DNA from 3 places in the Marinomonas sp. 15G6-16 genome. Region 1 is predicted to be linked to each of the others. Evidence: predicted binding sites of a transcription regulator. Region 1 holds the regulator's gene; each other region holds the start of a gene.
The links. Region 1 encodes sigma-54, which starts transcription at its own class of promoters, with help from an activator protein. Its sites were predicted from a motif close to TGGCACNNNNNTTGCTNT; they were not measured.

Region 1 (9,973 bases):
GATGCCGCGTATTACCAATGTGAGAACTTGAGAGCCTGCGATACCGCCCATACTGGCGACGATAGGCATGAGAATGGCGAGAGCAACAACTTGGTCTAGTGTGTCCTGAAATAACCCAATGACATAAGAGGCAATAAACGCCGTCACCAAATTGACTCCTAGCCATACGGCGCGGCGCCTTGTTGTTTTCATAATAGGGGCGAATGTATCTTCGTCGTCATCAAGACCAGCCATGCTTAGCATTGAGTGTTCTGCTTCGTCTCGAATGACATCAACCACGTCATCGATCGTGATTCGCCCTAGAAGCTTTTTGCTTTTTCCATCAATAACAGGGGCAGAAACAAGGTCCATTTTTTCAAATAATTGCGCTACTTCGCTGGCAGGTGTTTCAGCTTCAATGACGGTGTATTCTGTTTCCATGATATCCCGAACGATATCGCTGGTGTCTGACACTAATAATTTTGTGAGAGGAAGTGTGCCTAATAAGCGGTCAGATCGGCTAACAACCAGCAGGTTGTCTGTCATATCAGGGAGAATGTCGTGTCTTCTTAGGTAGCGAAATACAATATCAATCGTTATGTTTGGACGTATTGTTATTGTGTCTGTATTCATTAAGCCACCGGCAGAATCTTCCGAGTAGCTTAAGAGAGCTTCAACACGCATTCTGTCTTGCGTTGTCATGGACGCAAGAACTTCTTTTACAACGGTTTCAGGTAGGTGTTGTAATAAATCGGCTAAGTCATCGCTTTCGAAATTTTCCGAGAGCTCTATCAGTCGCTCGGTATCCATGTTTTTCATGAATTGAGCGCCGATATCTTCACTTAGGTATTGTAGTACTTCGCCTTGGTTTTCTGAGTTAATTAGCTCCCATAAAAGCTTTCGCTCTTTAGGCGGGGAGGATTCGAGTAATCGAGCAACGTCCTGCGCAGGTAGCGCACCGTTAAGTAAATAACGGATTTGCATGGTGGCACCGGATTCAAGAGATTCGGTGACTGTCTGCAGATGGTTAGTTAGAGTTGCTTTCTCTGACATATAAAGTGTTACTCATCTTCACCAAAACGATTATTGATCAGTTCTACTATGGCTTTTAGAGCGTCTTCTTCGTCATCTCCATTGGTTTTAATATGAATTTCGGTGCCTTTTCCTGCAGCGAGCATCATCATTGCCATAATGCTTTTTCCGTCGACGTTACGACCTTCTTTTTCGATGGTAATATCACAGGAGAAGCGAGAAGTTGTTTCGACAAGCTTTCCTGCTGCTCTAGCATGCAAGCCAAGTTTGTTGATGATAGTAATAGACTCTTCTTGCATGCATGTTTCCTATATTAACGAATCAAATATATTGAATAGCTCTTCGTTTGTTTGAGCGGTTCTTAGTTTATCTAAAGATTGTGGCGATTGTGCTAATTCTGCAATTTGCGCCAATGTCGATAAATGAGAGTCGCACTCGTGAGGTGGAACGATGAGGGCGAAGATCAAATCTACCGCTCTTTTGTCAATAGCATCAAAGTCAATCGGATTTTGTAATGACATCACAACGATTGCCGTATGATTAGCAGACTCCAAACGGCAATGAGGGATGGCTATACCATTTCCTATACCAGTACTACCAAGTTTTTCTCGGCCTAACAAAGCGTCATAAACCGCTTCGTTATCGCAATGCAGTTTGTTAGATGCGACTTCCGCTAAGTTCTCAAGAACGCGTTTTTTGCTGACAATCTCTTGTTTTGCAAAGACAAGTTCTGCTTTCAATAATGATTTTAATGGCATGGTAAAATAGTGTCCGTTTAGATCAATCGCTTGCGTTCATTGGATGGCGGTATGTTCATCGCCTCGCGGTATTTTGCGACAGTACGACGGGCAACTTGTATGCCTTGGTCTGCCAAAATAGTCGCTAGTTTATTATCGCTTAAAGGTTTTTTCGCTGGCTCATCTGTTACTAGCTTTTTAATCATGGCTCGTATCGCTGTAGAAGAGCATTCACCGCCAGATGCTGTGTTGACATGGCTAGAGAAGAAATATTTAAGTTCAAAAATACCTTTTGGTGTGTGTATGTATTTTTGAGTTGTCACCCTAGATATTGTCGATTCGTGCATGCCGACTTCTTCTGCCACATCATGAAGTACCATGGGTTTCATGGCTTCTTCACCTAATTCAAAGAAGTCAATTTGACGGCTTACAATACAGCTGGCAACTTTCAGTAGGGTTTCATTTCGGCTTTGTAGACTTTTCATGAACCACTTGGCTTCTTGTAATGACGTCTTAATATAGCTCGCGTCCTCGGGTGTTGATGCGGTGCTAGCCATAGCAGAATAAGTTTCGTTTATTTTGACTGGCGGCAAAGCGTCGTTATTTAGCTCTACTTGCCAACTGCCATTGCGCTTTTTGACAGAAACATCTGGAATGACATAGTCCGTATCGTCTGCATCAATAACAGAGCCTGGACGAGGATTAAGTTGCTGTATTAGGCTAACAACTTCTTTGAGAGCTTCGTCTTTGAGCTTTGTTTTTCTGCTTAATTGCGCAAAGTCACGACTACCGAGAAGTGGCAAATAATTGTCAATCAGGTTGTGCGTGCTTTTGTATAAAGGATGGTTTTGAAACGCTTCTAACTGAACTAAGAGGCAGTCCCGTAGATCGGTAGAACAAACACCTATAGGATCAAAACGCTGCAGTCTATGTTGGACGGCCATGACTTCTTCTATATCAAGTTCTTCTAGTTCGATAGAAAGAGACTCGCAGATATCGTCTGGTGTAATACTTAGGTAACCATCTGGCTGTACGCATTCAATAATTGCGTATGCAATCTCAATGTCTCTATCAGACATGTGAGTTAAATTTAATTGCCAGATTAAGTGGTCTTGTATGCTTTCTGCTGGCGCATTACGGCTTTCGAAGTCGCCGTCACCTTCATAGCTATTGTTGTCGCTGATCGCGGCAGAGCTTTGATAGGTGTCATCCCAGTTGCTGTCTATTGAGAGCTCTTCAGGAATGCTTTCTGTCCATTCTGATTCAACACGAGCTTCTTCACTTGTATTGACATCAGGTGTTTCTGGTGTGCTTTTGGATTCGATGCTGGCTGGTGCTTCTACTTGTCCTTGTTCGTCATCGTCAAGTTCAAGAAGAGGGTTTGACTCAAGAAATTCATGAATTTCTTGTTTAAGATCCAGCGTAGAAAGCTGCAACAAACGTATCGCTTGCTGTAGCTGAGGTGTCATGGTCAGCTGTTGACCGAGTTTTAACTGTAAAGACTGCTTCATGGAGCAACTCTTTTTATTTGAGTGAATTGGAACGAGTTATGCATACTACTCCCTTTCTGCAGTAATGATAAGGGGTTACAGGCGGAAGTCGTCACCTAAATAGACTTTTTTTACCTGTTCATTGTTAATAACTGTACTGGCATCACCAGAAGCAATGATATATCCGTTACCCACAATATAAGCTTTATCGCAGATGTCTAAGGTTTCTCTGACATTGTGATCTGTGATTAGAACGCCAATGCCGCTTTCTTGTAAGTGTTTAATAATAAGTTTGATATCGCCAACAGAAATAGGGTCAACACCAGCGAAGGGTTCGTCTAAGAGAACGAACTTTGGATTCATTGCTAGTGCTCGTGCAATTTCTACGCGGCGTCTCTCGCCACCAGATAAGGCCATGCCTAAGTTCTTTCTGATATGGGTAATATGAAATTCTTCTAATAAATCTTCAAGCCTGGATTTTTTCTGGGCTTTTGTGAGTTCTTTGCGTGTTTCTAAAATCGCTAAAATATTGTCTTCAACAGACATTTTTCTAAAAATGGAGGCTTCTTGTGGTAAGTAACCGATGCCTTTTTGTGCTCTAGTGTGCATGGCGTTACTGGTGATGTCTTTACCATCGATAAATATGCCGCCTGCATCATTGGCAACCATTCCAACTATCATATAAAAGCATGTGGTTTTGCCTGCGCCGTTAGGACCAAGCAAACCAACCGCTTGGCCAGACTCAACTGAGATGGAAACATCCTTTACTACTTGTCGTTTTTTGTAGCTCTTTGCTAGGTTTTTAGCTTCTAGAAGGGCCATTTATTGAGCAGCCTTATCTGTTTGAGGTTGTAGCGTCATGGAGACTCGACCGGAATCTTTTTTCTCTGCGTTAAAGGTGCCATCTTCGACCATATAGAGAATGTAATCTGCAGAGATAGAGTTATCCATTCTGCTCAAGTAACCATCACCCATGATCTCAAGTTTGGATTCCTGTGTTGAATAGTGTATCTCGTTACCTTTACTGATAACAATATTTCCACTCCAGTCAACTTGTTGGCTAAATTTAGCAGGTTGCCCCAAAGCTTCTAAATTGCTGAACTTTTTAGTGGTGGCATCCGTGGTAACTTTTAAGTATTGCGCTTGTATTTCAATAGAGCCCTGTTTAATGAAGACATTGCCTTTGTAAATGGCTTCCCCTGTATTTTGATCAAAAGAGGCTTCGTCTGCTTGAATTTCTATCGGTTTGTTTATGTCGTCTGGGAGGGCATAAGTGTATTGGCTTAATAAAGCAGAAGTTAGCAAGGCGCTAATGTTAATCAAGTGTTTCATATGTTCCTCTTACAGATCCTGTCATGATGACTTCTTCTGAATTGATATAGGTCGTAATTTTGTCAGCGGAAGTTTCTCCTTGTGTGGAGACTAGCATCGGACTTCCTTGGCTTGTTAATGATTGATCTTTATCTAAATAATGTATGCTGTCTGCGCTCAGTTTTATGTCTTCAGATTGAAGATATGTCTTAACGGCTTCAGCCTTGTCTGTGAGTAGAATATCATTACTTCCATCATGAATGATGCCTTTATTTGCTTTTGCGCTCCAAGTGCCTGACTCAGATTTTCGTGCAACGCTTGGAGAATCAAGGAGTGTTTTAGAGTCATCAATATAATGCAGCGTTTGCTTCGCATGGAGGGTTTCGATTAATTCTCCATTTTGATTGAACTCTTTGATGGTTACCTGAGTAATGAAGTAGTCCGGAGAGCTGCTTAAAGAATCTGTTGGTATTAGACTTCTTTGAGGAGAAGCTTCATGCCATAGAAAAGCAGCTACACCAGCAATCAATAAGATAGCGAATAATAAGATTTTAGGCGTAGCTGTGCTTTCAAATTTAAACATTAGATCGAACTGCCTGAGCTAATTATAAATAAATAGACACAATAAGATCCAAGAAGCGGTAATCCAACCCAGCGTGGAATGCTGCCGGTTTTAGATTTTTTGAAAATATAAATAGCGAACGCAAGAGCGATTGTTAAAGCCAATACCCAAGGGTAATCTCGATTAGTTACGTTGGCATCAATTATTCCCGGTGCAATCAACGCTGGTAATGGTAATACTGTTGCCAAGTTGAAAATATTGGAACCTAAAATATTACCGATGGCGATGTCATGGTGACCTTTTCTTACACTGCTTACTGATGCGGCTAACTCTGGCAAGCTGGTGCCAATAGCGACGATAGATAGTCCAATGATGAGCTCACTGACGCCAAGTGCTGTTGCTATGTTAATTGCTCCCCACACCAAGAGTTTAGAACTGCCAATTAAAACAGCTAAACCAATTAAGGCAATGATTAGGGATTTAACAACTGGTGAGCCATCGTCTTCTGGAAGTTCGTCTTTTAATTCGCTTTCGAGGTCTTTGCTGCCCTTTAACAAGATGCTCAAAATTATGATGAAGGCTAAGATTAGAAGGATGCCATCTAATACGCTCAAAGCTTGATCGTAAAGTAAGTAACCAGCAAGGAAGGTGATGGCCAGAACGAGCGGTACTTCTTTTGTTGTTAAACCCTTTGCGATAGGAACAGGTGAAAAGAGTAAAGTGATTCCGAAAACCAGAGCGATATTGGCGATGTTAGAGCCAATTACATTTCCAACTGCAATTTCTGGAGCTTGATCAAATGCGGCGATTGCAGAAACAACCATCTCAGGCGCGGAAGTACCAAGAGCAACCAACGTGATACCTATTACCATTGGGCTTACGTTAAGTTTTTCGGCGACTAACGCTGAGTGCTCGATGAATTTATCGGAGCTCATGACTAAAAGAATTAAACCTGCGATAAGCGCAATGGAAGATAGCAACATGATGTGGAAAGTACTCATAAATTCAGGGAGTACCATTTAATGAGGTTTGTGATTGAAATTCAAGACTTGACCTGACAAACAAATTGAATTTGCTTTGCTTTGATTTTATTTATAGAAGGGCGGTGGTAGTATCTGGGGATATTTTGTAGGGATAAAAAATGTATGTCAGCGCTTGATGCTTATATAGATGTTAAAAATCTCAGCTTCTTCCGAGGCGGTCGTGTTATTTATGAAGATATCTCACTTACCATCCCGAAAGGGAAAATTACTGCGGTAATGGGGCCAAGTGGAACAGGCAAAACAACCTTGCTGCGCTTGATTGCAGCGCAACTGGAGCCGGATAGTGGCTCTATTTTAATTGACGGTGAAAATGTTCATTCTTTATCTAGAACAGACCTTTATAAGGTTCGTAAGAAGATGGGCATGCTTTTTCAAAGTGGTGCACTCTTTAGCGATATGTCAGTAGCAGAGAATGTCGCTTTTCCTATGGAAGAGCATACCAAGCTTTCAGCGTCAGAAATTCAACGTATTGTGGCTGATAAGCTGCACAGTGTTGGCCTTAGAGGGGCGGCTGGTTTAATGCCATCTGAATTGTCTGGTGGTATGGCTAGGCGTGTTGCTTTAGCTCGCGCTATTGCGTTAGATCCTGAGTTAGTCATGTATGATGAGCCTTTTACAGGGCAAGATCCTATATCAAAAGGTGTACTGGTGAAGCTCATACGCCAACTTAACGATACCGCCAATATTACTTCTGTTCTTGTTTCTCATGATGTTGAAGAGTCGCTTTCTATTGCTGATCATGTATGTATTTTGGCGGGAGGACGGGTCATTGCTGAAGGCTCGGCTGAAGAAATACGAGCTTCTGACGATCCAGAAGTTAAACAGTTCTTGAATGGTGAGCCAGATGGCCCTGTGCCTTTCCATTATCCTGAAGATGTGCTAGCTAATGAGGTTGTATTATGAAAACAGTGGCTTCTTTAGGGGCGTGGTTTCTTAGTTGGCTCGAAGCAGTTGGAAGAGCGGGTGTTTTCTTGGCTCAAAGTGTTTTTAGGTTGCCTGTGCGTTTCAATGAGTCAGTTAATCTCTTAATAAAACAGTTATATTCTGTTGGGGTTTTGTCTCTTGTTATTGTTGTTGTGTCTGGTGCTTTTATCGGTATGGTGTTGGCACTTCAAGGTTACAGTATTTTAGCAAAGTTTGGCTCTGAAGAGGCAGTTGGTCAGTTATTAGCATTGGCTTTATTGCGAGAGTTGGCACCTGTTGTGACGGCTTTGCTGTTCGCTGGGAGAGCTGGTTCTTCGTTAACGGCCGAAATCGGGTTGATGAAAGCAACCGAACAGCTTTCCAGCTTTGAAATGATGGGGGTTGACCCGCTACGAAGGGTAATTGCTCCAAGATTTATTGCTGGTGTGATTTGTTTGCCTTTATTGAGTTTAATTTTTTCTGCAACGGGTATCATTGGTGGTTTGGTTGTTTCCGTTGGTTGGCTAGGTGTTCATGATGGCGCTTTTTGGTCGCTGATGCAGCAATCTGTTTATTTTGATACAGATATCATAAATGGTTTTGTTAAGGCCTTGTGTTTCTCGGTCGCTGTGACTTGGATTGCGGTGTATCAAGGTTACGAGTGTGTACCCACATCAGAAGGGATTGGTAAGGCAACCACTCGAACGGTTGTGTTAGGTTCATTGGCTATTTTGGCGCTGGACTTTGTGTTAACGGCTGCCATGTTTGGAGATTTTTAGGATGAGAAGTAAGCGCACTGAATTGTTTGTTGGTTGTTTTATTGTTTTGGGTATTTTGGCCTTTGTGTATTTGGCTGTACAAGTGAGTGGTCTTGCTTTTTCAGGTAAAAAAGACACTTATCAAGTGGTGGCTAGATTTGATGATATTGGCGGTTTGACGAGCCGAGCAAAAGTCACCATTGCTGGAGTGGAAGTAGGGAGTGTTGAGTCCATAGCTTTTGATAAAGAGCTATATATGGGGTTGGTAACAATGAATATTGACTCGAATGTAGCTAATATTCCAGAAGACAGCTCTATTGCAATTTTAACGAGCGGGCTTCTTGGGGAGAAATATTTAGGCATTACTATCGGCGCAGAGGATGAGAACTTAGTTGATGGTAGTGAAATATACGATACGCAGTCTGCGCTTGTGTTAGAGACTTTGATTAGTCAGTTTTTGTTTAAATCTGACGATTCTGAGGATTAATAAATGAATAAAATATTGTCGAGTGTTGTGTTGTTCGTAACCATGTTTACTTCTAGTTTGTCTTGGTCTAACGAGGCAGCAAGAGAAGCGGTGGTTGGAATTGTTGAGTCTTTTCGTACCGATATAGTGGCTGACAAAGATATCTTGTCTAAAGATCCTGTTTTATTGGAAAGTCGAGTTGATAATATTCTCAACAAAATTGTAGATTTTGATGACTTCTCAAAAAAATTATGGGTAAGTATTACCGTAGGGCAACACCAGAGCAGCGAACACGTTTTGTTACGGTAACGAAAGACACATTGCTAAAAACCTATGGTTCTTCCTTGTTAGAGCTTGATCCTGACAATATTAAAGTTTTGCCTCTTGGGCCTCAGGGGAAAGGTAAGGAAACAAGGGTAGATGTTGATTTCCAAATGGAAGCTGGTGGCTTGTTGAATATCACTTTTTATATGGAGCAATCTGAAGAAGGGGCTTGGATGTTAAGTAATATCATCATTAATAACATCAATTTTGGCCTTACCTTCCGTAAGCAATTTTCAGTCATGATGCAGCAAAACAAAAACGACATAGAGTTAGCGATAACAGCTTGGCAGAAGTCTTTAGCTAGAGCGTCTTAAGCTACTTATCGTACATTTTTGCTCTCCTTTGAAATCCGAATCTAATGAATAGGTTCGGGTTTTTTGCTTTTTATACGGTTGTTTTGTCAGTCTTGAATAAAATATTGGAAAACATAGGTTTTTTCTTCAGAGTTGCTCGCGGGGGTGTTAAGTAGTTGGCATTACTAGGGTAGAATATAGGTAATTATGAATATTTTATTTTTATTGGAGCTGCTGTGAACGCAAATGAAGTGAAAATGCTTTTGGAGTCTTCTATCTCTAACTGTGAAGTTGTCGCTGAAGGCGAAGGTTGTAACTTTCAAGTAGAGGTTGTAACAAGTGAGTTTGAAGGTTTGTCTACAGTTAAGAGACAACAGCTTGTTTATTCACATCTTCAAGATGCCATTTCAAGTGGTGCAATTCATGCTGTGACCATGAAAACCTACACTCCAGAACAAAAAGAATCGCTGTAATAGCGTAGATAAGAGATTAAAAATATATGGATAAGCTTCTAATTACTGGTGGCGCTCAACTTAATGGTGTTGTTCGTGCTTCCGGCGCTAAAAACGCAGCATTGCCTATATTGGCTGCCACCTTACTGACAAAAGATTTAATCACAATAAAAAATCTTCCTCATCTACATGACATTACTACCATGCTTGAACTCCTAGGTTCTATGGGGTGTGGCGTGGTTGTAGATGAGAAAATGAGCGTGCAGCTAGATGTTTCGACGTTGAACAACTGCGAAGCGCCCTATGAGCTTGTTAAAACTATGCGAGCTTCTATTTTGGTGTTGGGGCCTTTGGTTAGTCACTTTGGTCGAGCGGTTGTTTCTCTTCCTGGTGGTTGTGCTATTGGTAGTCGACCAGTTGATTTGCACTTACGTGGACTAGAAGCGATGGGAGCCAAGATTAATGTCGACAACGGCGATATCGTTGCCACTGTAGATGGCCGTTTAAAAGGTGCTCGTATCTTTTTTGACAAAGTCACTGTAACGGGCACTGAAAACCTATTGATGGCTGCAACCTTGGCTGATGGCCAAACCATTCTAGAAAACGCTGCACGTGAGCCAGAA
Region 2 (9,973 bases), 1.5 Mb from region 1:
ACAAAACAGGCTTAGTGACTTTAGAAACCCATGACGACTTTGGTCGACAGCACTTAAATTCCTGCGATACTGAAATTGATATGAAGATGAGTCAGTGGCAAAACATTCACCCTGATGATCCGCTCAGTGCTGAATCAAAGCTACAATTTGAATTACAAATGGGGCGTGAAGGCTGGTGGACAAGTTTACAAGGAGAATATCACATGCAATGTGACGATAAATATTTTTACGTCAATTGCACATGGAAAGCATTCCGTGATGGAGAGCAGGTGTTCAGTAAAGAGTTTAAAGAAAACATTAAAAGAATCGGCGTATAGTCGAATATCACTCAGAGGAATATAGACATGTTTAAATCACTAAGGCCATTAGTGTTTTTCCCTACTTTTCTGGTATTAGTAGGAGCCCTCATTTTCAGTTTGGTAGATTTAGAGCTGTTTACGGCTTATACCAAATTTGCCAATAACTTTGTGCTATCTCACTTTTCTTGGTTGTTCAGTTTAGGTAGCTTTTATTTATTAGTACTCATAGTTATTACGTACTTCTCCAAACTCGGCGATATCCGAATTGGTGGTGATAACGCCACTCCTAAAGTCAGTAAAGCACGCTGGTTTATGATTGTACTATGTACCACTTTAGCTGTCGGTGTATTGTTTTGGACAACAGCGGAGCCTTTATACCACCTACATTCGGCACCAGAAAGCTGGGGGATCGAGCCAAATAGTGCAGACGCTGTACTGTTTTCTTTCTCTGCCATGTTTTTACATTGGGGACCGACGCCTTATTCCATTTATGCTGTTCCGGCTCTGATTTTTGCTTTAGCCTTCCACAACCTAAAAATGCCATATTCAATTAGCAGCTTATTGCGACCTGTATTCGGCAAGTATGTTACTGGCAAAATGGGCGACATCATTGACGCTTTGGCTTTGTACTCTTTAGTACTTGGCATGTCATCCTCTTTAGGGACAGGCGCTTTAACCTTGCTAGGCGGAATGAATCAATTTATCGACATAGATAAAAATGCTCTTACTCTTGGCATTGTTATTGGTGTCGTTGTCATTACTTTTGTCTTATCTGCCACTCGTGGATTAATCAAAGGAATCGCTCAATTTTCCGCAGTAAACTTTTGGCTGTTAATTGCATTGTTTGTGTTTACATTCATCTTTGGCCCAACTCTGTACATTTTAGGTATTGGTGTTGAAGGGGCCGGCGCTTTCTTGCAAAACTTTTTCCGCTTAAGCCTGTTCACTGGACAAGCAGCCAATGACCCTTGGCCACAATGGTGGAGTGTATTCTACTGGGCTGTGTGGTTTGCTTGGGCGCCAATTACTGCAATGTTTTTAGGTAAAATTGCTCGTGGCTACACTGTGCGTGAGTTCATTACTGTCAATGTTGTCTACCCTAGCTTATTTATTTTGCTATGGATCTCTGTCTTCGCTGGCACAGCCATTTACATGGATCAAACAAGCAACGGCGCTCTATATGCTGTATTGAATGATGGAGGTATCGAAAACCTTCTATATCATATATTCGGTGAACTTCCGATCGGCGCTATTACATCGCTTATATTGGTTTTCATTGCGTTTATATCTTATGTAACCGCAGCCGATTCAAGTACAGATGCTATTGGAGACTTGTGTGTAAAAGGCTTCGACGCAAACTCAAATGAAGGGACAGGGCTACCAATAAAAATTCTATGGGGAACGATCATAGGTTTAGTGGCTTGGATAATGGTCAGTACTGTTGGTATTAGTGGGGTGAAATCTTTGTCTAATCTTGGAGGCTTGCCGGCAACACTCATTATTTTGGCTTGTAGTTTTACCTTAGTAAAATGGATCAAGAATCCATCACACTTAAATTAAGTTTTGCCCATTCATACTTATAAAACAACCAAAGCGTCTGATGTAATACATCCGGCGCTTTGCTTTTTTAAAGGGCCAATCACTCACTACCTATAACCTGATGATTACGTTCAATCCAACATGAAAGTAACAGGGCCGTCATTGGTAAAAGAGACTTTCATGTCAGCTCCAAACTGCCCTGTTTCTACTTTGCTGTATTGTGCTCGTACTTTTTCTACAAAGTCATTAAAGAGACGTTCGCCTTCCGCTGGAATGGCTGCTGTTGAGAACCCTGGACGCAAGCCTTTTTTGGTTTCTGCCGCTAAGGTGAATTGCGACACCAATAAAACACCGCCATTCACTTGCTGAACGTTCAGGTTCATTTTCCCTTCTTCGTCACCAAACATTCGATACTTAAGAAGTTTATCTGCCAAGCGCTGTGTATCCACTTCCGTATCGCCTTTTTCTATACCGACCAAAACCAGTTGCCCGTGATCGATAGCGCCAATGGTTTCACCCTCTACAACCACACTGGCGCTTAATGCTCTTTGTATTAGAACCTTCATAACGGCCTCTTTTTAAATCAAACCTGCTTGCTACATTTCACTTTATCAAATGCCAGAAAAAAACAAAAGCGCCCGAAGGCGCTTCTGTCGCTCCTGAGTTTATTTGCATAAACTCATTTGCTGCTGCTCTTTAAAAGCGACTCGACCAGTCGCTTTAGTGAAGCTCTTACTTACGACCAGCGCGTTTACGCTCGTTTTCAGTCAATAGCTTCTTACGAATACGGATGCTTTCTGGCGTTACTTCTACCAATTCATCGTCTTCGATAAACTCAAGCGCTTGCTCAAGTGTATGCTTGATTGGCGGCGTCAAAGTTAACGCTTCATCTGTACCAGATGCACGCACGTTAGTCAGCTGCTTACCTTTAATAGGGTTAATTGCCAAGTCATTGTCACGAGAGTGAATACCGATGATTTGACCTTCGTAAACTTCAACAGCATGACCTAGGAACATACGGCCACGGCTCTGCAAGTTGAACAAAGCGTAAGCGGCTGTTTTACCAGACAACATACTTACCAACACACCATTCTTACGGCTTTGTACTTCACCGTCTTTCACTGGTCCGTAATGGTCAAATACACTGGTCAAAATACCTGAACCAGACGTCAATGTTAGGAACAAACCACGGAAGCCGATCAAACCACGAGAAGGCATCATGAATTCAAGGCGAATACGGCCTTTACCATCTGGTTCCATGTTAGTTAGTTCGCCTTTACGAAGACCAACTTCTTCCATGATCGCGCCTTGATGCTGTTCTTCAACATCAATAACCACAACTTCAAATGGTTCGCATTTTACGCCATCAATTTCTTTTGTTACTACTTCAGGACGAGATACACCCATCTCGAAGCCTTCACGACGCATTGTTTCGATCAATACAGAAAGGTGTAATTCACCACGACCAGAAACGATAAATTTATCTGGCGTATCACCTTGTTTAACTCGCAATGCTACGTTGTGGATAAGCTCTTGATCCAAACGATCTTTAATATTACGAGAAGTAACGAACTTACCTTCTTTACCAGCAAACGGAGAGTTGTTAACGATAAAGTTCATGCTTACCGTTGGCTCATCTACACTCAATGCAGGCAAAGCTTCAACACAATCAGGATCACACAAAGTATCAGAGATACTTAGTTTATCGATACCGTTGATACAAACGATGTCACCTGCTGTTGCAAGATCTGTATCGATACGATCAAGACCAAGGTAGCCTTTCACGTTAAGTACTTTACCTTTACGCTCAGAACCGTCTGCAGACTTGATAACAACCTGCTGGTTTGGAGACAAGCTACCACGAGTGATACGACCTACACCGATTACACCAACATAGCTGTCGTAATCCAATGCAGAAACCTGCATTTGGAAAGAACCAGCTGGATCAACATCTGGAGCAGGAACACTGTCTACAATCATTTGATACAGAGGCGTCATGTCTTCTGCCATTTCTTCTGGATCAGTACCAGCGATACCATTGATTGCAGAAGCATAAATAACAGGGAAATCTAGCTGATCTTCCGTTGCACCAAGGCTGTCGAACAAATCAAATACTTGATCCATAACCCAATCAGGGCGAGCACCAGGACGGTCAATTTTGTTGATAACAACAATAGGACGCAAACCTTGCTCAAATGCTTTTGATGTTACAAAACGTGTTTGCGGCATTGGACCATCAACGGCATCAACCAATAGACATACACAGTCAACCATCGAAAGTACACGTTCTACTTCACCACCGAAGTCGGCGTGCCCAGGTGTGTCTACGATATTAATACGGTAGTCGTTCCATTTGATGGCTGTGTTTTTCGCCAAAATGGTAATACCACGTTCTTTTTCTTGATCGTTAGAGTCCATGATTCGCTCGGAACCTTCGTCTTTACGATCCAAGGTGCCAGACTGGCTTAACAATTTATCAACTAGGGTAGTCTTACCATGGTCAACGTGCGCAATAATGGCTATATTGCGTAACTTACTAATATCATTAGACATTTATAATTCTCTGCATTTGATTTGAGCAAAAAGATATACCGCCGCTTGACTCGGGCGGGTATGCTCTTCAAGCGTCTCGGATCTTGGTGCGGGGTAAAATTCGCGCAATTGTACCCTTATATTGATAAATATCCCATTAAAGTGAGTAAAAAAATCCACAAAAATAGACCAATCGAGTAATAAACTGCGCTGAATTCAAAACAGTAGCATTCATTTACTACAAAAATGCTACGACTTTTCATTTCTTAATTAAGGTAAATAAACACCAACATTCTCATGGCCTTTACCTAATAAGTAAGAGGCATGCATTCGGCTCATCACGCCTTTACCGCAATAAAGTAAATGAGTGACGTCTTTTTCCATTTCAGCCCAATTAGAATCGAGAGCAAAAAATGGAATAACTTTGACTGGACGTCCACTTACTTTCAATGGGCGATGACTTGCTTCATCTGGATGACGAATATCAATAATCACTTCATCACCAACAGGCATTCTCACCACTGGCACTTCACCTTGATATTGCTTCGCTACGTCATCCATCACGTTTTGGATAGACATAATCTTCGCATTCGCAACGGCTTGCTCAAGCACATCAAAATCAAAGTTAGATTCTTGTTTTTCAACACGGTGCATCTTTGCTCGTGTCGTCGGTTTTACCGAAATAACACCACAGAACTCAGGCATACTCGCCGCAAAGGGCGCCGTACCAATATCAATGGCTTTATCGATAATTTCTTGTTTGTTCATTGTCACCAAAGGACGTAGCACCAGCTCTTCAGTAACTTGATCAATCACTTTCAAATTCATCAATGTTTGACTTGATACCTGAGCAACGCTTTCTCCCGTCACCAAGGCTTTAGCGCCGACCTCTTCCATTACTTGAGAAGCCGCACGTAACATCATACGCTTTAAGATAACGCCCATTTCGGCATTATCGACTTTGGTTAAAATCTCACCCACAACCGCTTCAAATGGAACCGTAATGAATTTTACGTTCAATGAAGAACCGTATTTCTCCCAAATATAATGAGAAACCTGCTTCACACCAATTTCGTGGGCATCACCACCAAGATTAAAAAAGCAAAAATGCGTTTTTAATCCACGACTCATCGTTAGATAAGAGCTCACGGTAGAGTCATAACCGCCAGACATAAGAGACAAAACCGGATCTTGTGAACCAAGAGGATAACCACCTAAACCTTCCACTCGCTGTTCGATCATCCAAACTCTGTCGTCACGAATATCGATAGGTACCAAGACTTCTGGATTTTTCAAACGAACGGCCAGCGCGCCAGAGCGTGCTTTTAAACAACCACCAATATGGCGTTCAGCTTCAACCGAGGTGAAATCGTGATGTTTACCAACACGCTTCACGCGTACCGCGAAAACGGCATCCTTAAGAACGTCGCCATAAGACACAAGCGCTTCATCAACAATGCCATCTAAATCAACAAGTGGAAATTCACGTACAAACTGGAAGTGAGCAATACCGGCTATGTTAGATAAAGCTTCTGTAAATTCTTCACGTAAATCATCGCGCTCAGAAAATATTTCAATAAAATCCCAATTACCGGCAACGGTAACATCGGCATCGTATTTTTTTAGAACCAACTTAACGTTATGTCTGAGTTGCTTGATGAAGGACTTTCTTACAGGGCGACTTTTGATCGTGATTTCTGCAAAGAATTTAACAATAAATTTCATAGGAGTTGCGATATATACCGGAGGTTAGAAAGGCGCACAGTATAAAGAAAAGACAATCGATACGAAAACACTAAATTTGCACCAAAACAAAACAAATTCACAAAAAAATGAACCATAAAAGTGCAAAAGTTATATTTAGAGCGCTATTTATGTTCACTAACCAAGCGGAAATAATATTTATTGGGTCTAAATTATTGTTATAGATAGAATTATTCGATCGCACAAATTTCTGGCACAAGTTGTGCTTTCTATTCTGCAAATGGCGCTTTATATTGAAGCACTTTTAAATAGAAAGTAATTTCGCTTTAACTACGACTGGAGAACAACTATGTCAAACAAGACCCTTGCCTTGATTGCTGAGCATGACGCGAAGTGGGTTGACCTTCGCTTTACCGATTTTAAAGGTAAAGAGCAACACGTATCTATTCCAGCTATTACGGTAGACGAAGAGTTTTTTGAGACTGGTCAGATGTTTGATGGTTCATCCATCGCTGGCTGGAAAGGCATCAACGAATCCGACATGATCATGATGCCTCAGGACGATACAGCTATTATCGATCCTTTCACTGAAGAAGCGACTGTTATTGTTCGTTGTAACATTATCGAACCTTCTACTATGCAAGGTTACGATCGCGATCCTCGTTCTGTTGCTTTACGTGCAGAAGAATTCCTTAAATCTACAGGCCTTGGTGACACTGCATTCTTCGGTCCTGAGCCAGAATTCTTCGTATTTGACGATGTTAAGTGGAAAACTGACATGTCAGGTTCTTGTGTTGAAATCAACGCAGAAGAAGCTGCTTGGGCTTCAAACAAGAAATTTGAAGGCGGCAACATGGGCCACCGTCCAACTGTTAAAGGCGGTTACTTCCCAGTACCACCAGTTGACTCTCACCATGACCTTCGTGCTGCAATGTGTGGCGCAATGGAATCTATGGGCTTGGAAATCGAAGTTCATCACCATGAAGTAGCAACTGCTGGTCAAAACGAAATCGGCGCTAAATTTAACACACTAGTTAAAAAAGCAGACGAAGTTCAAATCCTTAAGTACTGTGTACACAATGTTGCTCACGCTTACGGCAAAACAGCGACATTCATGCCAAAACCAATCGTTGGCGATAACGGTTCTGGTATGCACGTTCACCAATCTTTCTGGAAAGATGGCGTTAACCAATTTGCTGGTGACCAATACGCTGGTCTATCTGAAACAGCTCTTTACTACATCGGTGGTATCATCAAGCACGCTAAAGCGTTGAACGCATTCACAAACGCTTCAACTAACTCTTACAAGCGTCTTGTTCCAGGTTTTGAAGCACCAGTTATGCTAGCTTACTCAGCTCGTAACCGTTCTGCTTCTATCCGTATTCCTTACGTTGCAAGCCCTAAAGGCAAGCGTATCGAAGCTCGTTTCCCTGATCCAACTGCTAACCCATACCTAGCTTTCGCAGCTATGTTGATGGCTGGCCTTGACGGTATCAAAAACAAGATTCACCCTGGCGATGCAGCAGACAAAGATTTGTACGATCTTCCAGCTGAAGAAGCAGCAGCTATCCCACAAGTTGCTGGCAGCCTAGAAGAAGCGCTTAAGTGCCTAAGCGAAGACCGTGAGTTCTTGACTCAAGGCGGTGTATTCTCTGACGACATGATCGATGCTTACATCGACCTTAAAGCAGGTGAAGCTCAACGCGTTGCAATGACAACAACTCCTCTTGAGTTCGAACTTTACTACAGCGTTTAATCTTTAAAACTGCTCAGTAAACACGAAAGCCTCGATTTAGATCGAGGCTTTTTTTTGCACTTAAAAAATGCACACCACATAACGCACCACAATTGTGCGTATTATTTTTTGTTTAAAACAGATACCTTATATATATAAGCCATTTCAAAGTGCCCAATGTTGGTTCGCTTTTTGCACATAGTGAATGGTCAATAAAGAGGCTTTGTTTTGTATAGTTTATTAATCGATCATCTATCTACCGCTATTATTCAAGTGAATAATAAATTAGAGATAGAATACTTAAATCCTGCTGCAGAAATGCTGCTCGCGGTTAGCCGTCGCCGAATTTATGGTAACGACTTAAGCTCTGCTTTTCGTGAAAACGAGAACAGTATCAGTGCCTTATATTCTGCTATTGAGACAGGTCATGCCTTTACGAAACGTGAAGCAGAAATTGAGCGAGTAAATTCAAAAAAGCTTTTCTGCGATTACACTGTGACGCCAATTATGGGGTCATCAAACGCAACAGAAAGCCTCATTATAGAACTCTACCCTCGCGATAGAATGAAGCGAATTTCCCAAGAAGACGAAATTATTGCGAACCACGAAAGCAGCAAAGAATTAGTTCGTGGACTTGCCCATGAAATTAAAAACCCATTAGGTGGAATTCGTGGTGCTGCACAATTAATTAGCCGTGCATTTACTGACGAAGCTTTAAATGACTACACCCAAGTCATTATTGAAGAATCCGATCGTCTACGAGACCTTGTTGATCGTTTGCTCGGCCCAAGACAAATCCCTAAAAACAAGCCATTAAATATTCACAAAGTGCTTGAGCGTGTTCGACAACTGATTTCCGTTGAAACGGACAATAAAATCAAATTGATTCGAGATTATGACCCAAGTATTCCAGATTTAATCGGCGACGAATCTCAGCTGATACAAGCGCTGTTGAACATTACTCGAAATGCCATGCAAGCATTGATGGAAGATCAAGACAGCCAGCAAAAGACAATTCGCATGGTCACTCGTACCTTGCGCCAATTTACTATCGGCTCAAAACGACATCGTCTAGTTTGCAAAATCAGCATTATCGACAATGGGCCAGGCATACCTGAATCCATTATGAAAACGTTATTTTATCCCATGGTTAGTGGCAGAGCTGACGGAACCGGACTGGGCTTATCTATCTCCCAATCGGTTGTTCATCAGCATCATGGCATCATCGAATGCAATAGCCACCCACAACACACCGAATTCAATATATTAATTCCCATTGAGACATCAGTCCAAGGCCAGGAGAAAAACACATGACACAAGATGAAACTGTATGGATTGTTGACGATGATCGCTCTATTCGCTGGGTATTGGAAAAGACTCTAGAACAAGAAGGCATCCAATGTCGTTTGTTTGACTCGGCTGAAAACCTCGTCAACATGATAGACAAAGAACAGCCAAGCGCCATCATCAGTGACATTCGCATGCCTGGCATGGACGGTTTAGAGCTTCTTGATAAGCTGCAAAATGACCACCCTTACTTGCCTGTTATTATCATGACAGCTCACTCAGACCTTGAAAGTGCCGTCGCATCTTATCAAGGTGGTGCATTTGAATATTTACCAAAACCATTTGATGTGGAAGAAGCGGTAAGCCTTGTAAAACGCGCCATGCTGCACCACAAAAATTCACGCCCTAGTACGGACGATATGCCAGAGGAAGAAGCCGTTCCTCAAGTAGACAAAGAGATCATTGGTGAAGCACCGGCTATGCAAGAGGTCTTCCGTGCTATTGGGCGACTTGCTAATTCCAATATCACCGTCTTAATCAATGGTGAATCTGGCACAGGTAAAGAGTTGGTTGCTCAAGCACTCCACACTCACAGCCCTCGTTCAGCAAACCCTTTCATCGCCTTGAACATGGCAGCCATTCCGCACGATTTAATCGAGTCCGAGTTATTTGGTCATGAAAAAGGCGCATTTACTGGCGCAAACACACAGCGTCGCGGACGCTTTGAACAAGCAAATGGCGGCACCCTGTTCCTAGATGAAATTGGTGATATGCCAGCGGAAACACAAACTCGTTTGTTACGAGTTTTGGCCGATGGGGAGTTTTATCGCGTTGGCGGTCACACACCTGTAAAAGTAGATGTGCGAATTATTGCGGC
Region 3 (9,973 bases), 130 kb from region 1:
ATTGGCTCGTTTTGATGTTGCTGGAGCTCAAGGCTATTGCGTCGGCCGAGCTCAAGAAATGTAACCGCTAATCTGTTGCCTGGAGGCTCTTTTTATATCAAAGAGTCTCCATCAGTGTTTTGGTTCTCTATCATTAGATCGTCTTCACCATTGTGAACACGGCGAACCCATTTTCTACCCAATAATTTTTTCTGGGCAGCCAGAGGAAGTTCAGTAAATTGGATAAGACGCTTTTCCGTTAAGAGGTCGATTAAATCCTCGATGATACGCATCATATCGTTATCGGAATTGGCTAATATTTGTTGGGTGCTGGTGTTTTCTGAGGTGAATTTCTTTTCTAATATCGCCGCAACGGCTGGCTCATTTGGAGCGACCAGTAGGTGATATTCATCCGTTTGAGATGCTGAAACGTCAATGATAACGCCTTCATCGTTCACTTTTGCGTATAGCATTATGGTATCCTCAGTGTGTAAATTTGTATTTCATGCCTTAGTGAGCTTTCTATATTACTTAATAAACACTATTCTAGACAGATACATTATAGATTGGTTTGTAAATAAGACTTTCGGTAGTTTAGGAGAATATAGAGTATGTCTGACTCTGATCAACCAGAACAGAACTCTTCGTCACCTGTAGGAAATGATTCTTATGAAAAAGATAAAGTCATGAATGCCCAAGGCGAAACGGAAAAGACCACGCCAGATCAAGAAGAGTTAGCAAAAGCTGCAGATCAATGGGATATGCAGAGTGCTTCTTTGGAATATCCAAACCCGCTTTTGGATTGCTTGGTGTTACTAAGTAAATATTTCCATAACCCTTATACGGCAGACAGTATTGCCGCTGGATTACCTATTACTGATAACGCAATGACGCCTGAACTATTTCAGCGTGCGGCTAAGCGTATCGGCATCAGTACTCGTTTTGTTAAACGACCTTTAAACAAAATCCCAGATATGGTTTTGCCTGCTGTCCTACTGCTAAAGGATAAGCAGGCTTGTGTTTTATTGGAAATTGATCGAGCTAAAAAAACGGCAAAAATTTTTCGTCCAGAATCTGGTGAAGGTGAGGTGATCCTTTCTTTAGAGGAACTGGAGTCTTCTTTTACTGGTTATAGCTTTTTTGTTCGTCCTTTGTATCAATTCGACAAGCGTTCGACAAAAGCTGATGAAACTGAGCGTAAAAAAGGACATTGGTTCTGGGGAACTATTGCAGGCTCTTGGCGCATATATCGAGATGTGTTTATTGCCTCTCTGCTCATTAACATTTTTGCTGTGGCTAGCCCGCTGTTCGTGATGAATGTTTATGATCGAGTTGTACCAAATAATGCGTTTGACACTCTTTGGGTTTTAGCAATTGGTGCTTCCGTAGTTTATCTATTTGACTTCTTGTTGCGTAGTTTACGATCTTACTTTATTGATATTGCAGGAAAAAAATCAGATATTCTTATCTCGGCTTCTATCTTTTCTCGGGTGAGTAATATCACGATGGCCTCGCGGCCTAAGTCTGTTGGTGCTTTTGCAAAGAACCTCCAAGAATTTGAAAGTATTCGCGACTTTATCACATCGGCGTCCATTACTACTTTGGTTGATATTCCTTTTATGTTTTTGATCATTGGTGTGATTTGGCTGATCGGTGGCCCTGTGGGTTACATTCCGATCATCACCATTGCTCTGATTATCTTGTATAGCTTGATTGTTCAAATTCCACTACGTCGCTCAATAGAAGAAAGTCAGAAAACGGCATCACAAAAGAATGCGGTTCTTATCGAAAGTCTTTATAACGCAGAAAGTGTAAAACTGAATAATGCTGAGGGTGTTTTCCAGACTCAATGGGAGAACGCTGTCGGTAACATTGCTGATTGGGGAGTGAAAACTCGTCAGCTGTCTCAGTCTTGCTCTGCATTTGCTATGGTTGCTCAACAATTGACCACAGTTATTATTGTTATTGTTGGGGTTTACCAGATTTCAGAAGGCCTAATGAGTATGGGGGCGCTAGTTGCTTCCGTTATGTTAACTGGACGAGCGCTTGGTCCTATGGCGCAAGTGGCGAGCTTGGCAACACGTTACAATCAGGCGAAATCTGCTTTCAGTTCATTGAATGAAATTATGTCTTCACCGGTAGAAAACCCAGATGATGTTAAGTTTGTACATCGTCCAGTGTTCAAGGGTGACTTCCAGTTTGAAGCCATTAATTTTTCTTACCCTGACCAAGAGCAAGCTGCGGTTACGGACGTTAATATTAATATCCGACAAGGTGAGAAGGTTGCGATTATTGGGCGTATTGGTTCGGGTAAATCCACATTAGGTAAGTTGATGACTGGCTTGTATACACCAAGCAGTGGAGCAATACGTATTGATGGTGTAGATATTCGACAAGTAAACCCAACAGATTTGCGTCGCAACATTGGCTCTGTTTCTCAAGACGTCAATCTATTCTATGGTTCAATTAAAGACAATATTGTGATGGGTGTTCCATATATGGAAGACGATGCCATCATTCGAGCGTCCGATTTATCAGGTGTTTCGGAGTTCGCTAACCGTAAGCCAAGCGGACTAGACAGCATCGTTGGTGAGCGTGGTGCATTGCTTTCTGGAGGCCAAAGGCAAAGTATTGCGATTGCTCGAGCGCTTTTGTTTGACCCACCAATTTTGATTTTAGACGAGCCAACCGCCTCAATGGATAATACGACAGAGTCACGAATGAAGCGTCGTTTAATGGAAACGGTAAAGGACAAGACTCTTATTTTGATTACACACAAAGCCTCTATGCTGGATATGGTTGATCGCATTATTGTTATGGACAATGGTCGACTCATTGCGGATGGTCCAAAAGCACAAGTGCATGAAGCGCTCCGTCAAGGCAAGTTGAAGGTTAGTTAATAATGAGTAACAAAAATCAAATATCTCAAAATGACTTAGAGTATTTAACAGACCGTAATGCGGCTCTTATGCTTAGAACCCCTAGAGGTGGGCGCATTATTCTCTGGGTTATTTTTATCTTTATCGCAGTTGCGCTTGTTTGGGCGAATTACACCTCATTAGATGAAGTGACGGTTGGAGAGGGTACGGTTATTCCTTCGAGCCAAGTACAGCAAATCCAAAACCTTGAAGGTGGTATTCTAAAAGAGATTAATGCACAAGTTGGCCAAGTGGTGGAAAAAGGCCAAATCTTGATGACAATTGAGAATACAGAAGCACTCTCTACTTTGCGTGAACGACAAGCCGAATATATTAACTTGCAGGTTAGAGCAACTCGACTTCAAGCTGAATCTTACGGTGTTGAGCCAGAATTTGACCAAGATGCGTTAGAGCAATATCCCTTAGTTGTCACGCGAGAACTGGACTTATACAAGAACAAAATAGAGTCGTTGCGAACGAATCAGGTGAGTTTTCAGCAGCAAATAGAGCAAAAGAAACAAGAAATAGTTGAATTGCAAGCGAAGCTAGACAACTTAAGACAAAGTTATGCCTTTTCAAAGGAAGAGTTAGATTTGACTCGCCCTGCGTTTGAGCAAGGTGCCGTTTCTAGAGTGGAATTGCTTCAACTTGAAAGGGAAGTGAATCAGCTTAAAGGGGATTTAGAAGCGACGGAGTTGGCTATTCCTCGAGCAGGTTCTGCACTTAAAGAAGCACAAAGTAAATTAGCGGAAAGTGATGCGCAGTTTCGAACGGAAGCACAAGAAGAGTTAACCAGTGTACGAAGTAAGTTGGATCAATTAAGAGAAAACACTGTATCACTTGAGGATAAGGTATCGAGAACTCAGGTACGATCACCAGTTAAAGGAATTGTAAAACAAATCCAAACCAATACGGTTGGTGGTGTTATTAAGCCGGGCGTCAATATGATGGAAATTGTTCCAATTGAAGATTCTCTATTGATTGAGGCGAAAGTTCGACCAGAAAACATTGGTTTCATTCAACCTGGGTTTAATGCGGTTGTTAAGCTTTCTGCTTATGACTTCGCTATTTTTGGTGGTTTAAATGGTGTGGTTGAAAACATCAGTGCGGATACAATTTTGGATGAAGAAGGAAACAGTTTTTACCTTGTTCGCGTGAGAACAGATAAAAACTATTTAGGAAGCGATGATTCAAAACTCTCTATTATTCCAGGTATGCAATCTACTGTAGACATTATTACGGGTAAGAAGACCTTACTTGATTACCTATTGAAACCAATATTGAAAGCCAAGAATAACGCCCTTAGAGAAAGATAATTACAAAAATAGAATTTGTAATTCTTAAGCTGTAACAAATGTTAACAATGGCAATGCTTTCTACTGGTTAGAATCATTTTAGTTGGAACTGATAACACAACGAGATCTGCTTTGAAAATATTATGTTGGAATACAGATGACGCCGTATGGACACATTGGAATCAAATAGTTAATACCAATGTAGATTTATTTCGAGTTAAAAGTGGAGAAGAAGTTCGTCGATCATTACAAAGCCTATCCACAGATTTTCATTATTGCTTTATTTACTTAGCAGATGATGGGTTTGCGAAAAATGTAGAGGATGTCGTTGCTTTGCGTGCAGAGTTTCCACATCAGAAAGTCATTGTTTTTCCTAATCAATCGAGTCAAGCGGCCGCATTAAGACTTTTTTCTGTTGGTGTTAGTGGCCAGTGTGCTCCTTATATTGGTGAAGAACAATTGTCTCTGGTTTTGTCGGTTGTTGATTCCGGAGAAATTTGGGGTGGAAAAGCTTTTATTCAACAATTGATTTCGCAGTCTGCTGCCAATGCTGTTTATGAAAGTGAGCTTGAGGGGCTATCTGATAGAGAGTTAAGTGTGACGCAATTAGTTGCTCAAGGATTGTCAAATAGAGATATAGCAAATGAGATGGGGATTACAGAACGAACAGTAAAAGCTCATTTGACATCTATCTTCAAAAAAACCAATACAAAAGACAGATTAGCTTTGGCTTTGCTAGCTCAAAACCAATAACAGCGCACCCCAATTTGGAACTTCAGCTTAAATCTCTTGCACCAAATTGGGTCTTTTATTTTCTTTAGATTTCTATTTCTCCCTTTATTTTTTATATATCCCTGTTAATACAGGGATTTTATGAAATATTGTCTTTCTTTTTAGGCTTTAAAATGGCGCATATCTTGCAGTATATAAAAGTATATTTTTATATTTTTTAAGAGAGTGCACTATGTCTGCGCCCCCAGAGAAAGAGTTAACCGTCATGCTTGTTGATAATGAGCCTGCCCGAGCAGCTATTGTAGAGCAAGCAATGACAGACAGTGGCTATCGTGTCATTAGGCGTCTTGAAAATGCCAAAAACCTAACGGAAGCCGTTAATCAATATCAACCTGATATGGTTATTATTGATATTGAATCTCCTGATCGAGATATATTGGAAAATATGTCTCGCCTTACTCAAGATAACCCTCGTCCAATTGTTATGTTTGCCGAAGAAGATGACTCCCGACATGTTGAGGCAGCCATCAGAGCTGGTGTCAGTGCATATGTAGTTGATGGTGTTAATAGCGGAAGTGTCAAAGCACTGTTGCAAGTTGCTATTGCGAGGTTTCGTGAATTTCATGCCTTAAGGTCGGAACTGGAAACAGTTAAAAGCCAATTAGAAGACAGAAAACTTATTGATAAAGCGAAAGGTTTAATTATGAAACATCAGCAATGTGATGAACCCGCCGCCTACAAAGCATTAAGAAAGTTAGCCATGGACCGCAGCCAACGTATGACAGATGTCGCGCGTAACATTATATCGGTAATGGAACTCATGGGAGGTGCAAAGTGAGTCAAAAACAAGAGAATACGACACCTTTGCATAACGGGACTGTTCGTATTGGATTTATTCCATTAATAGATTGCGCTCCTTTTGTTATCGCAAAAGAGAAGGGCTTTTTCGCTTCGGAGAGTGTCGATGTGGAGCTCTCTAAAGAGGCATCTTGGGCGAGTATTCGTGACAAAGTCGCGTTTAATGTACTTGATGGTGCTCATATGTTGGCTTCTATGCCGATAGCAGCCACGTTAGGAATAGGTACCATCAAAAAAGCGATGCAAACCAGCTTTACTGTAAGCCATAACGGAAATGGTATCACCATTGGTAATGCTCTTTATGATCAGCTTCAGCATTATTCTGAGTCAGCTGCAGACATTCGTACGGGGGCAGCGCTCAAAAAACTGATTGATAATCGAGACAGGCAAGATACACCTCTGCGTTTTGCGATTGTATATCCTTATTCATCGCATAATTATCAATTACGAGATTGGTTGAGCCGTGTAGGTATTAACCCAGATGAAGATGTACAAATTACTGTTGTGCCACCAGTGAAAATGCTCGATGCACTTAAGTCAGGTGAGATAGATGGTTATTGTGTGGGTGAGCCTTGGAATAGCCTTGCTGTTGAACAGGGCGTAGGTCATATGTTGGTGACAGGTTATGAAATTTGGGGAAGTACGCCGGAGAAAGTATTTGGTGTGAACTCCTTGTGGGCGGAGCAGAATGAATCAGCTCATTTAGCCATTATTAGAGCGTTAGAAAAAGCATGTGCTTGGGTAGATGAAGCGGAAAATCAAACCGAGCTATTAGAGATATTAAGCCATCCGGATTATTTAAACAGTACAGTTGAACAATTGGTTTACGGCTTTAGTGCGATTAAGCCTAAAGGTCAATTCGATTGGCCGATGGAAGCTTATCAGCGATTTTCTGGAAGTGAGATTAATAAGCCATTACCAAATTACGCGTTGTGGGTGATGGCGCAAATGCACCGTTGGCAGCAACTAGAAGAGGTTCCTTCATTGAATGAAGTGGCTGAGCAAGTGTATCGCAAAGACCTTTATTATAAAGCGTTAGGACTTGATGTAGAGAAAGATGATTCTTGGCGTTTAAGTTCTTCAGCAGAGCCCAATTGGTTAGAAGCTGTATCGACAGGAAATGTTTCTTTGCACCCGGAAGGTATTTTGAAAGGCTTTAGTGAATAACGTGTCTTTTTATGGTGCGGAGTGCGTAAGAAATGAGCACGGTTTAGTGCTTTTTTTATTAAAAGCTGCATGTTTTTCGCTTTAATTCTTTAAAAAGCGTTGTATATCAATAGCTTGTGGTTTTTGGCATATAAAGTGCTTTCTATTTATATATCAAGTTTTAATAAAATTTTGGTGAAGTTGGCAACGATGCCTAACTGTCACCCACATTATTAGCAGTTCAATGTAGAGCTGTTTATGAATGGCAAAGGCGCCTGTGGACACATTAATTGTGATTCGCATGCGCCTTTTTTTGTTTTTTACGTTTCTCAAGTGGAGCATAGTTATGAGTATGAGATCTTTGAAAACGGTTTTATCTTTGCCGGAATTAGTACGTTCAACTAAGAAAGCCAGTGTCTCTTTATTGGTTGGATCTGCACTTTTGTCTGGGGTTGCTCATGCTGAGCTTGGTTACCCAGAAAAAGAAGAGCTGAAGTTTGGGTTTATTAAATTAACCGATATGGCTCCATTAGCAATTGCATATGAAAAAGGCTATTTCGAAGATGAAGGTTTGTATGTCACGTTAGAAGCACAAGCAAACTGGAAAGTACTATTAGACCGAGTGATTGATGGTCAGTTGGATGGTGCTCATATGTTGGCGGGTCAGCCTTTGGGTGCGACGATTGGTTACGGAACCGAAGCTCATATCGTGACGGCTTTCAGTATGGATTTGAATGGTAACGGCATCACAGTTTCCAATGATGTTTGGGCTGAGATGAAAAAGAACATTCCAAATGGACCAGATGGAAAGCCTGTTCATCCAATTAGTGCCAGTGCTTTAAAACCTGTTATCGATGGTTATAAGGCAGAGGGTAAACCTTTCAAAATGGGAATGGTGTTTCCTGTTTCTACTCACAACTATGAATTACGTTATTGGTTAGCAGCTGGTGGTATTCATCCTGGTTACTATGCGCCAGCGAAAGGCGACACAAGTGGTCAGATTGATGCAGATGCCTTGTTGTCAGTAACACCGCCACCGCAAATGCCAGCAACAATGGAAGCCGGAACCATTCACGGTTACTGCGTGGGTGAACCTTGGAACCAGCAAGCAGTATTTAAAGGTATTGGTGTTCCAGTTATTACCGATTACGAAATCTGGAAAAACAACCCAGAGAAAGTATTTGGTGTGAGTGGTGATTGGGCAGAAGAATATCCCAATACACACATTCGTGTTGTAAAAGCCATGATTCGTGCAGCGAAATGGTTGGATGAAAATAACAATGCTAACCGTCCTGAAGCAGTAGAAATATTGTCTCGTAGTGATTATGTCGGTGCCGATTACGACGTTATTGCTAACAGTATGACAGGGACCTTTGAGTATGAAAAAGGCGACAAGCGCGAAGTGCCTGACTTCAACGTATTTTTCCGTCATAACGCAACTTACCCTTACTACAGTGATGCGATCTGGTACCTGACTCAAATGCGTCGTTGGGGACAAATTGCAGAGCCTAAATCAGATGAATGGTTCATGAACGTAGCGAAAGAAGTGTACCGTCCAGACATTTATGCTCAAGCGGCCAACGCCTTGATCGAAGATGGTTTGATGGTGGCATCTGAGTTTCCAGATTTTGAAACAGAAGATGGCTTCAAAGCGCCGCAAAGTGACTTTATCGATGGTGTTACTTATGACGGTAAAAAACCAAATGATTACTTGAAAAGCTTTGAAATTGGTTTGAAAGGCGACGACCAAATATAAGTAAAGCGAATAATAAGGCAGTCAGTCAGGCTGTCTTATTTTGTTAAACAGAGTGAGAGAGAAATATGAATATACCGAGCTTATCCATAGCGTCATTGAAAGACAAAGTAGAAAGCATTTCATTGAAAAGCTTGTTACTTCCTCTTTTTGGGATTTTGGTTTTTATTTCGTTATGGCAGGTTGGTGCAAGCCGAGTTCATACTTCTTTAGGGGAGTTCCCTGGGCCATCTGTTGTATACGAGCAATGGAATAGCCTTGTGGCTGAACATCAAAACGAACGAGTTAAGGAAGAAGCGTTTTACGAGCGCCAAGAAAAACGTATAGAAGCGCGCCAAGCGAAAGATCCTAGCTATGTTGGTAAGTTAAGAGATTACACAGGTAAGCCCACCTTTTTTGATCAAATATTTACAAGCCTTTATACCGTATTGGCAGGTTTTGGATTAGCGAGTCTTATCGCCATTCCACTTGGTATTTTAATTGGTCTTAATAGTTCAGTTTACAGTGCTCTTAATCCGGTTATTCAAGTATTCAAACCGGTTTCACCGCTTGCCTGGTTGCCTTTGGTTACCATGGTTGTGAGTGCGACCTATGTTACGGACGACCCAATGTTTTCGAAATCTTTCCTAACCTCCATGTTTACGGTGACGTTATGTTGCATGTGGCCGACTTTGATTAACACGGCCGTTGGTGTGGCAGCGGTAGAGAAAGACTTGTTAAACGTGTCAAAAGTATTGCGCCTGAATTGGATGACTCATGTCATCAAGATTGTTATCCCTTCTGCTATCCCATTGATGTTTACCGGACTTCGTTTGTCTTTAGGTATTGCTTGGATGGTTCTTATCGCAGCAGAGATGCTGGCTCAAAATCCAGGTTTAGGTAAGTTTGTTTGGGATGAATTCCAAAACGGTAGTTCAAACTCGCTAGGGCGAATTATGGTGGCGGTGTTGATGATTGGTTTTATCGGATTTTTATTAGACCGAGCCATGCTTGTAGTTCAGCGTTTTGTCTCTTGGGATAAAACACAAGTATTACGTTAATGGTTAACTAGATAAGGCTAAGTAGGAGAGAAATATGTCAACCCATTTGGATATCAGTAAAGTTTCTATCGAGTTTCCAACCCCAAAAGGTTCGTTTAAAGCGCTTGATAATGTCAGTTTAAAAATTAATAAAGGGGAATTTGTTTCCCTGATTGGTCACTCTGGTTGTGGTAAATCTACTGTTCTGAATATTGTTGCCGGTCTTTATGATGCAACCGAAGGCGGTATTTTACTCGATGGAAAAGAGGTAAA

Region 2: glnA (glutamate--ammonia ligase) is a predicted target of sigma-54. The motif match lies at 6,326-6,343, and genes of this name have one in related genera.
Region 3: AC0L46_RS14370 (ANTAR domain-containing response regulator) is a predicted target of sigma-54. The motif match lies at 5,099-5,116, and genes of this name have one in related genera.

The regions. Positions count from the first base shown of each region.
Region 1 covers NZ_CM147916.1:3,135,072-3,145,044, forward strand. The annotation lists gene mgtE (magnesium transporter) at 1-1,032, opposite strand, end outside; gene AC0L46_RS14845 (HPr family phosphocarrier protein) at 1,041-1,310, opposite strand; gene ptsN (PTS IIA-like nitrogen regulatory protein PtsN) at 1,320-1,769, opposite strand; gene AC0L46_RS14855 (RNA polymerase factor sigma-54) at 1,787-3,259, opposite strand; gene lptB (LPS export ABC transporter ATP-binding protein) at 3,335-4,060, opposite strand; gene lptA (lipopolysaccharide transport periplasmic protein LptA) at 4,061-4,570, opposite strand; gene lptC (LPS export ABC transporter periplasmic protein LptC) at 4,554-5,132, opposite strand; gene AC0L46_RS14875 (calcium/sodium antiporter) at 5,132-6,112, opposite strand; gene AC0L46_RS14880 (ABC transporter ATP-binding protein) at 6,257-7,057, shown strand; gene mlaE (lipid asymmetry maintenance ABC transporter permease subunit MlaE) at 7,054-7,836, shown strand; gene mlaD (outer membrane lipid asymmetry maintenance protein MlaD) at 7,838-8,302, shown strand; gene AC0L46_RS14895 (hypothetical protein) at 8,306-8,590, shown strand; gene AC0L46_RS14900 (ABC transporter substrate-binding protein) at 8,533-8,919, shown strand; gene AC0L46_RS14905 (BolA family protein) at 9,135-9,371, shown strand; gene murA (UDP-N-acetylglucosamine 1-carboxyvinyltransferase) at 9,398-9,973, shown strand, end outside.
Region 2 covers NZ_CM147916.1:1,364,860-1,374,832, forward strand. The annotation lists gene AC0L46_RS06630 (CocE/NonD family hydrolase) at 1-317, shown strand, start outside; gene AC0L46_RS06635 (BCCT family transporter) at 345-1,859, shown strand; gene dtd (D-aminoacyl-tRNA deacylase) at 1,970-2,404, opposite strand; gene typA (translational GTPase TypA) at 2,571-4,391, opposite strand; gene thiI (tRNA uracil 4-sulfurtransferase ThiI) at 4,641-6,095, opposite strand; gene glnA (glutamate--ammonia ligase) at 6,424-7,830, shown strand; gene glnL (nitrogen regulation protein NR(II)) at 8,038-9,123, shown strand; gene ntrC (nitrogen regulation protein NR(I)) at 9,120-9,973, shown strand, end outside.
Region 3 covers NZ_CM147916.1:3,003,649-3,013,621, forward strand. The annotation lists gene AC0L46_RS14345 (bifunctional diguanylate cyclase/phosphodiesterase) at 1-64, shown strand, start outside; gene AC0L46_RS14350 (hypothetical protein) at 93-452, opposite strand; gene AC0L46_RS14355 (type I secretion system permease/ATPase) at 591-2,879, shown strand; gene AC0L46_RS14360 (HlyD family type I secretion periplasmic adaptor subunit) at 2,882-4,213, shown strand; gene AC0L46_RS14365 (response regulator transcription factor) at 4,325-4,945, shown strand; gene AC0L46_RS14370 (ANTAR domain-containing response regulator) at 5,157-5,762, shown strand; gene AC0L46_RS14375 (CmpA/NrtA family ABC transporter substrate-binding protein) at 5,759-6,949, shown strand; gene AC0L46_RS14380 (CmpA/NrtA family ABC transporter substrate-binding protein) at 7,275-8,684, shown strand; gene AC0L46_RS14385 (ABC transporter permease) at 8,750-9,721, shown strand; gene AC0L46_RS14390 (ABC transporter ATP-binding protein) at 9,756-9,973, shown strand, end outside.